DNA from 2 places in the Pinisolibacter sp. genome. Region 2 is predicted to be linked to the other one. Evidence: riboswitches for the same ligand, from Rfam matches in the RefSeq annotation. Region 2 holds a riboswitch; the other holds the start of a gene.
What was found. A riboswitch is a leader RNA that binds a small molecule or an ion and turns the genes downstream of it on or off. The one in region 2 is predicted to bind S-adenosylmethionine.
Positions count from the first base shown of each region.

Region 1 (4,414 bases), on a different contig from region 2:
CCGGCCAGGTGGCGGGGATCTTGTCGATGCCGGCCTTCTTCAGAGCGTCGCGGTTGACCCACATGACGACGGTCGAGGAGTTGAAGGGGAACGACAACATGTCGCCCTTCGAGGTCGAATAATAGCCGGTGACCGCCGGCAGATAGGATTTCGCGTCGAAGGGTTCGCCGGCTTCCTTCATCAGCTCGTGGACCGGCTTGATGGCGCCCTTGGCGGCCATCATCGTCGCGGTGCCGACTTCGAAGACCTGGAGGACGTGCGGCGCGCCGCCGGCGCGGAAGGCGGCGATGCCGGCGTTCATGGTGTCGGCGTAAGAGCCCTTGAAGGTCGGAACGACCTTGTATTCGCTCTGCGAGGCATTGAAATCATTGGCGATCTTGACGATGCGATCACCGTTGGCGCCGCTCATGGCGTGCCACCATTGGATCTCGACCTGGGCCGCGGCCTGGAGCGAGGTGGCGGTGAGAAGTGCGGTTCCGAAGAGAATAGGCTTCAACGATCCCATGATACCCTCCCTGGGCGGGCGACCTGCCGACATCCGGCGATGGAGCCGGCGTTATTATCTTGGTGTGAACGTCTCGTGACGGCACGTCATGCAAGACAATAGCCGGCGGCAGAACGAAATCAATCGCATGTACAAGAGGGCTGGGCCGCGGAACCATGGAGGCGCCGCCGACCGGACGGCGGATCCGTCATCCGGGCGGGCCGGAATCGCCGCCTGCCGCGGCGATCCGCTCGTGATGTCCGCCGCGCCGCCGACGGCGGTCGTCTCGGACGGCCGTCGTCTCCCACGCCGCCGCGGCACCGGCGCCTTGCGCGAATCGCGGGTCCGGTGCGGCGGTCGGGGCCGGCGTGCCGCGCCTCACCCGCCGATGTCGGCGAGGTCAAACGGCGTCGTCTGGTAGACCTGATTGATCCAGTTGGAGAACAGCAGGTGGGCGTGGCTGCGCCAGTGATTGCGCGGGTGCCGCGTCGGGTCGTCCTCGGGGAAGTAGTTGGCCGGAAGGGCGATTCGCTCGCCGCGTTCGATGTCGCGGAAATACTCCTGGGCGAGCGAATCCGAATCGTACTCGATGTGATTGAACATGTAGAGCGCGTGGTGGCGGATGTCCTCGACCAGACACAGGCCGACGCCGGGCGAGTCCATCAACACCTCGAGGCCGGGAATACCGGCGATGTCCTCGCGGCGAACCTCGGTCCAGCGCGACACCGGAATGGCGAAGTCGTCGGAGAAGCCGCGCAGATAGGGCGAGGCGGGAGCGAGATTGCGGTGGCTGTAGACGCCGAAGCACTTGCTCCCCAGCGCATGTTTCGGCACGCCGTGGAAGTGGTGGATCGCCGCCTGCGCCCCCCAGCAGATGTGGAACGAGGAATGGACGTGGGTCTGCGTCCAGTCGAAGATCTCGCAGAGCTCGTCCCAATAGGTGACCTCTTCGAAGGGCATCTTCTCGACCGGCGCCCCGGTGACGACGAAGCCGTCGAACTTCTCCGAGCTGACGTCCGACCACGGGCGATAGAAGGCGTCCATGTGATCCGACGACGTGTTGCGCGAGACGTGGTCCGTCATCTTGACGAGCGTCAGCTCGACCTGCAGCGGCGTCGCCCCGAGAAGGCGGGCGATCTGCGTCTCGGTACGGATCTTGTTGGGCATCAGATTGAGGAGCCCGATGCGCAGCGGACGAATGTCCTGTCGCACGGCGTCGGTCTCTCGCACGACCATGACGCCCTCGGCGAGAAGCGCCGCGAAAGCAGGGAGGTCGTCTGGGATCTTGATGGGCATCTCGGCTCGTCCTTCGGCGTCTCGACGCGTCGAGGTGAGCGAGGATGCGAACTCATGAGATGGCTGTCCCGTTGGTTGCCGGTCTGGCCACATCCTCCTCTTCCGAGGAGCGCCACCTTGCCGGGTTCAGCAGGTTGGCGTTGAGCGTCGCTCAACTCTCGATGCTGTCCTCGATGTACACGCGGCCGGGCGAATTGGCAACGAATTCTGTTTGCGGAGCGAATGGCGAAATCGTCACCGAAGCGAGCGGCGCAGACCCTGCCTCGACCGAGCCGGCGCGGTCACGTCTCGGCCGAGGCGGCCGTCGCCGCCTCTGCTCGCCGGGCGACCGCGAAAAGGGGCCGCCCCCCCTCGGGACCGGCCCCCCTCGCGCATTCCGCGTCGCGGCGTCACTTCGTCACGGCCGTCATCTTCGTGGTGAAGGGGTTGGCGTGGCAGGAGTTGCAGCCGACGTCGTAGTTGGCCGGCAGCGTGATCGTCGTCTCGCGGCCGACGCACAGAGCGCCCTTCTCGCATTTCAGGCCGGGACGGGCGATCGCGGTGCGGGCGAGCGGCGTTCCCTCACCCTTGGTGCCGTGGCAGGTGGCGCAGGAGGCCGTCCCCTTCGATTCCACGTGGTCGCCGTGTCGCGACACCCAGGCGGCGGAGTTGCCGTCGTTGCCGACCGGATGCAGGCCGTGCGGGCCGTTCAGGTTGGCGGCGAGGATGCCGGTGTGGCAGGTCGAGCATTCCATCACCTTGCCGGTGTGGCCCTGGAGCTGGACAGCGGCGACGTTGTCGTTGCCGGCCGGGTTGGTGGTCGGCCATTCGGCGTGGGTCGAGCCGTGGCAGCCTTCGCAGAAGACGCCGCCGTGCTTGTCGACGCTCATGCGATAGAGCTGCGGATTGCCCTTGGCGGCGCCGGCGGTGACGCGCGGTTCGGCGAAGCGCAGGTTGGTCGGCAGGATCGGCTTGGCGTGGCTGTCCGTCGTCAGATAGGCCTGCAACAGTCGGATCGCGTCGGGGGCGGCGACCGCGCCGGTCTTCTTGGCGAGGTTGGAGACCGCGTCGCCGGTGTGGCAGGAGCCGCAGCCCGGCTCGTTGGCCCACGGCACGCGCGGCGTCGAGGCGTTGGTGTAGTAGTCGGAGCGGACGATGAAGGCACCGCCCGGCTTGGCCCGCGAGAAGTCGTCGCCGACCTGCGCCATGTCGCCGTGGCAGTCCTGGCAGACGATGCCGGCGCCAGCCATGGTGCCGCGCAGACATTCGGTGCGCTTACCCGGATGGCACTTGTAGCAGGTCGCTTCGAGCGTCGTCTTCTCGAAGTCGTTGATCGGCTTGGTCGCCTGATCCTGCGTACGGCGCGGGTCGTTCGGCGGTGGCATGACCGGGAAGACCGGGGTGCCGTTGGCGTTCTTCAGCTTGCCGTGGGCGGTATGCATGACGCGCGACATCGTGCCGTGCGCCGTCTGGGTCAGGCCGTGAGCGTCCTGCGGACCGAGGTGCAAGAGGTCGAGCGCCGGCGTGTAGTGGCAGGTCTGGCAGGCGACCGGCTTGCCGGCGACGCCGGTGGTCGAATTGTAGCCGCTGTAGAGCTTCGTCCCGTGCATGGCGTCGTGGCTGCGCAGGATGTTGATGTCGGCGGCCCACTCCTCGCTCGCCCAGGCGATGACCTTACCCTTCTGCGGATCCATGGCGGGCGTGGCGGGCGACGAAAGGCGCTTCAAGGCGCTGCCGTCGCCGTAGGGGGCGGCGAGATGGCAGTTCTTGCAGTCGGATTCGCCGGCCACGGGCACCACGGTGTCGAGCGACGACACCACCTTGCCGGTGGCGTTGAGCTTCGCCTGGACTCGCATCAACGGATAGGCATTCTCGCGCCCGTTGTCGTCGAAGGGGGCGACCGGAATACCCTCGGCCGAGAACCACTTCACCTTGGGCGCGGTGTAGCCGAAGGGGAAGTACACGAACAGCGGGAAATCGGTCTCGAACGTCTTCACCGGTTGCGGGCGGTTCGCCCGGTAGGCGGCGACGGTGACCGAGGTCGGCGCTCCGCTGGTCGGGTCGGTGACGAAGGAGGTGACGCTCGGCATGGTCTGCTGGGTGATCACCACCTTGCCGTCGCCGAGATAGAGGCGCTCGACATCCGGCACCGGCAGGCCGACATCGACGCCCTTGGCCGGCAGCGTCGCGGGATAGAAGGCGGCCAGCGTTCCTGCGGGGTAGAACGGGGCGTAGGTCGCGAGCGCGGTCTGCCAGAAGTTCGTCTTGAAGACGCTGCCGTCGGCGGCGACGATCGGCGCCTTGGCGAGGGCCGGGTCGGCCGCCTGTCCGGAGGCGGAGTAGACAACGCTGGCGGTGTTGCGGTCGAGGATGGTCGGCTTGGTGCCGCGCTTCAGGACCTGGGCGTGGAGAACGTTGAACGGCGGCAGGATCGTGACGATACGGTCGTCGAGATCGCCGCAGTGCATGCCGAGGTCGTTGGCGGCGAGCAGCCGGTACCCGGCGTCGTTGGTGAAGGCCTGCAACGGCACCGGCGTCATGTTGCCCGCCGGTCGCGCTTTGCTGGTCGAGTTGATCGACGGTTCCGCGGCCGAAGCCGCGCCGACGATCGACAGGATCGCCACGGCGCAGGTCGCGACCGCGGCGGAGAAACTC
Region 1 covers NZ_DAIPZB010000005.1:90,411-94,824, forward strand. Annotated here, with positions in the region: gene ugpB (sn-glycerol-3-phosphate ABC transporter substrate-binding protein UgpB) at 1-505, opposite strand, end outside; gene metA (homoserine O-acetyltransferase MetA) at 863-1,780, opposite strand; SAM-I-IV-variant riboswitch at 1,842-1,950, opposite strand; gene V7Q42_RS03560 (hypothetical protein) at 2,170-4,414, opposite strand, start outside.
Region 1: linked by a shared signal. The riboswitch ahead of metA (homoserine O-acetyltransferase MetA) and the one ahead of V7Q42_RS18330 (O-succinylhomoserine sulfhydrylase) in region 2 are both predicted to bind S-adenosylmethionine.

Region 2 (4,414 bases):
AGCAGATCAAAGGGTGGAACCGATCCTGGAAGCTGCGGTTGATCGAGCGATCGAACTCGGGCTGGAACGACGTCGCAGGCGACATCCCCTACGACTGATGTGAACATCCCGCCGAGAGGCTACCTGGGTCCCCTTCCCTCGCCCTTCGGGCTCGCCGGGGACGACGGCCGGGGACGTCGACGGAACCCCGCCCCTCAGTTCAACACCCGCGTCGTCGCCGGGACGTCCAACGAGAAGGCCGGGATCTCGACCTCGAAGAAGCCGCCTTCGGCGTTCTCCATGCGGTAGCTGCCGACCATGAAGCCGGAGGAGGTGGCGAGCGGGCAGCCGGAGGTGTATTCGAAGCTCTCGCCGGGGCCGATCAGCGGCTGTTCGCCGACGACGCCGGGGCCGGACACCTCCTGGCGGCGGCCGTGGGCGTCGGTGATCAGCCAGTGGCGGGCGCGCAGACGCACCGGCGCATCGCCGAGGTTGGCGATCTCGATGGTGTAGGACCAGAACCAACGGTTCTCGTCGGGCTCGGAGCGATCGCTCTGGAACTCCGGCGTCACCGTCACCCGCACGCCGTGGGTCACCGCCTCGTACATGGCGTCCATCCGTCGTTCTCTCCCGAACCGAACCCTGGGCGACGAGTCCGGTCGGCCGTCTTCTGCCCCATCATGCGCCGATCCGATGTCGACGCAATGCGTTCATATGGGGCGCGAGGGGCGAGAGGCGAGCGCGCCGAGGAGCGGGCGGGCCGAGACCCGCCCGATCCGATCAGACCCGACGCGCCGCGTCCGCCGCGGCGATCACGTCCTCGATCAGATCCTCGACGTCCTCGAGACCGACGGAGAGGCGCAGAAGGCCGTCGCCGATGCCGAGTTCGGCGCGGGCTTCGGGCTTCAAGCGCTGGTGCGTCGTCGTCGCCGGATGGGTGATCAGGCTCTTGGCGTCGCCGAGATTGTTGGAGATGCGGATCACCTCGAGCGCGTTGGAGAAGGCGAAGGCCGCCTTCTTGCCGCCCTCGACCTCGAAAGCGACGAGGTTCGAACCGGCGCGCATCTGGCGCTTCACCAGATCCGCCTGCGGATGGTCGGCGCGGCCGGGGTAGATCACCTTGGCGATGCCGGGGATCTCGACCAGCGCATCGGCGAGGCGGGCGGCGTTCGACGTCTGCTTCTCGACCCGCAGATGCAGCGTCTCGAGGCCCTTCAGCAGCACCCAGGCGTTGAACGGCGACAGCGACGGGCCGGTCTGGCGGATGAAGACCTGGAGATGGTCGTCGACGAACTTCTGGCTCGACAGCACGACGCCGCCGAGGCAGCGGCCCTGGCCATCGATGTGCTTGGTCGCCGAATAGACGACGACGTCGGCGCCGAGCGCCAGCGGCGACTGCCAGCACGGCGTGGCGAAGACGTTGTCGACGACGAGGCGAGCGCCGCTCGCATGGGCGATCTCGGCGATCGCCGCGATGTCGTAGACCTCGAGCGTCGGGTTGGTCGGGCTCTCGAGGAAGAGCACCCGGGTCGTCGGCCGGATCGCCGCCTTCCACTGGTCGAGATCGGCGCCGTCGACCAGGGTCGAGGAGATGCCGAAGCGCGGGCAGAGATCCTCGACGACGTAGCGACACGAGCCGAACAGCGCCTTGGCGGCGACCACATGATCGCCGGCGGAGAGCTGGCAGAGCATCGCCGCGGTCACCGCGGCCATGCCGGTGGCGGTGGCGCGCGCCGCTTCCGCCCCTTCGAGGAGGCGCATGCGGTCCTCGAACATGGTGACGGTGGGATTGCCGAAGCGGGAATACTGATAGCCGGGCGAGGTGCCGAGGAAGCGGGCTTCGGCCTCTTCGGCCGAGGCGTAGACGAAGCCCTGGGTGAGGAACAGCGCCTCGGAGGTTTCGCCCCACTGCGAGCGGAGCGCGCCGCCATGGACGAGTTCGGTGGCGGGGCGGCGACGGCGATCGGTCATCTCATTCCACTCCGGTCGGTCTGCCCCGAGGGACGCGCCCCGGAGACAAACGAAAAACCCGGCCGACGGGCGCCGGACCGGGTTCGCTTTTCCCAGATCCCGGCCCTTTAGCGACGTTGTTTTACGTGGCGGCAAGCCGGCCGGCTCAAATGACCACGGGATGGAGCTTCACTAGACCGCGCCGACGCATCCGTCAACCGACGGAACAGCAGATCGTTCCATGCGAATTCTCTCATGTTTTCGCGCCGAGACGATCCGCATCGCGGCGGATCGAAGCGCGGGAACACCGGCCGCCGCGTCCTTCGCGGGAGTGGCGCGCTCGTCGCCGATGGTCTACGAAAAGTCTCGCAGTCACGCGGGTGAGAAGAGCGGGAAGATCATGAGCGCAGCGTTCGGTCCGGGCATTCTGGCGCAACAGGACATCCGCGCGCTCGCCGAGACCGGAGCGATCGCACCCGCCCGCCCCTTCGACGCCGATCAGATCCAGCCGGCGAGCCTCGATCTCAGGCTCGGCACGGTGGCGCACCGGGTGCGCGCCTCGTTCCTGCCGGGGCCGGATCTGTCGGTCGAGGCGAAGATCCGAGCGTTGACGCTGCACACGGTCGATCTCAGCCGAGGTGCGGTGCTGGAGACCGGGTGCGTCTACATCGTGCCGCTGATGGAGAGCCTGGCGCTGCCGGCGGAGATCTCGGCGGGGGCGAACCCGAAGTCGTCGACCGGACGGCTCGACGTCTTCACCCGCGTCATCGTCGATCAGACCCGAGCCTTCGACACCATCCCCGCCGGCTATCACGGGCCGCTCTATCTCGAGATCAGCCCCCGCACCTTCCCGGTACTGGTGCGCGCCGGATCGCGGCTGTCGCAGATCCGCTTCCGGGTCGGCGACGCGCGCCTCTCGGACGCCGAACTGACCGAGGTCCACGCCCGCCACACCGTCGTCTCCGGCGGCGATGCGGTGTTCCAGGGCGGGCTGACGCTGTCGATCGATCTCGACGGCGGCGCCTGGGCCTCGACCGCGCTCCCCCATCACGGTGACGGCGGGGCGCTCGTCGGCTGGCGGGCGAAGCGCCACACCGGCGTCATCGACGTCGACAAAAAGGCCGCCCTCGAGGTTCTCGACTTCTGGGAGCCGATCGTACGGCGCAGGGACCAGCGCTCGCTGATCCTCGACCCGGACGAGTTCTACATTCTGGTCAGCCGCGAGGCGGTGCACGTGCCGGCCGACTACGCCGCCGAGATGGTGCCGTTCGATCCGCTGGTCGGCGAGTTCCGCGTCCACTACGCCGGCTTCTTCGACCCCGGCTTCGGTGCGGCCGAGGCCGGCGGCAGGGGGGCGCGGGCGGTGCTCGAGGTACGTTCCCACGAGGTGCCGTTCATCCTCGACCACGGCCAGACCATCGGCCGGCTGGTCTACGAGCGCATGGGAAAGCGCCCCGAGACGCTCTACGGCCAGGGCATCGGCTCGAACTATCAGGCGCAGGGCCTGAAGCTGTCGAAGCACTTCAGGAACTGACGCTCTCCGTTTCAGGAGCCGACGCTCTCCGGTTCAGGAGCCGACGCTCCGCGGCGTTTCGGTCACGATCCCGCCACCTCCTCTTCTCATTGTCGCGGGCGTCCCCATCTGACGGGAACGCGATCCCGATGCGAGGAGAGAGGAACACCGATGTCGCCGCAGGATGCCGAGATCATTCGAGACGTCTTCGCCAAGGTTCGCGCGATGGGGTCGGCGATCGACGACGTCGAGGCGGCTCGCCTCGTCGAGCAGGAGCTGCGCGCCAATCCGGCCGCCGGGCTCAATCTGATCCGGGTGGTGGTCGGGCTCGAGCAGGAGCGCGACCAGTTCGCCGCCCACATCGACGAGCTCAACGCCTACATCGACCAGATCGAGGCGCAGCTGAACAGCCAAGGAGCCGGGGCCGGTCACGGCCAGGGCTCGACGAGCGGAAGCCTGTTCGGCGGCTCGGCCCGGGGCTCGTCCTGGGGCGGCGCGCCGGCCCCGGGCCACTACGACCCGCAGCCGGCGCAGGCGTCGCCCTGGGGTGGCGCCCAGCCCTCGCCCGGTCCGTGGGGATCGCAGCAGCCGCCGGCGCAGGGTCAGCCGCAGGGCAACGGCTTCTGGGGCAGCGCCCTCAAGACCGGCGCCGGCGTCGCCGGTGGTCTTCTCGCCTTTCAGGCGGTGAAGGGCCTGTTCGGCGGCGGTCACGACGAACATGCGCGGTCGTCGGAGCGTCACGGCATCTTCGGTGGCGGTGCCGACAAGCCGCTGGACGCCGGCCATCGCCCGGAGCAGAGCGAGACCGCCGGCGGCTTCGGCGGGGGTGGAGGCGGTGACGACCGGCCGCGTTCGGGCGGCTTCGGCGGCAGCGACAACGGGCCGGCGCCCGGTAGCATCGTCGCCGACAACATCGACTTCTTCGGCGGCGGCGACGATCGCGAGACCTGATGGGGGATCCGGCGATCCGGG
Region 2 covers NZ_DAIPZB010000053.1:14,456-18,869, reverse strand. Annotated here, with positions in the region: gene V7Q42_RS18340 (GIY-YIG nuclease family protein) at 1-98, shown strand, start outside; gene apaG (Co2+/Mg2+ efflux protein ApaG) at 195-587, opposite strand; gene V7Q42_RS18330 (O-succinylhomoserine sulfhydrylase) at 760-1,950, opposite strand; SAM riboswitch at 2,038-2,117, opposite strand; gene V7Q42_RS18325 (2'-deoxycytidine 5'-triphosphate deaminase) at 2,330-3,463, shown strand; gene V7Q42_RS18320 (DUF2076 domain-containing protein) at 3,614-4,393, shown strand.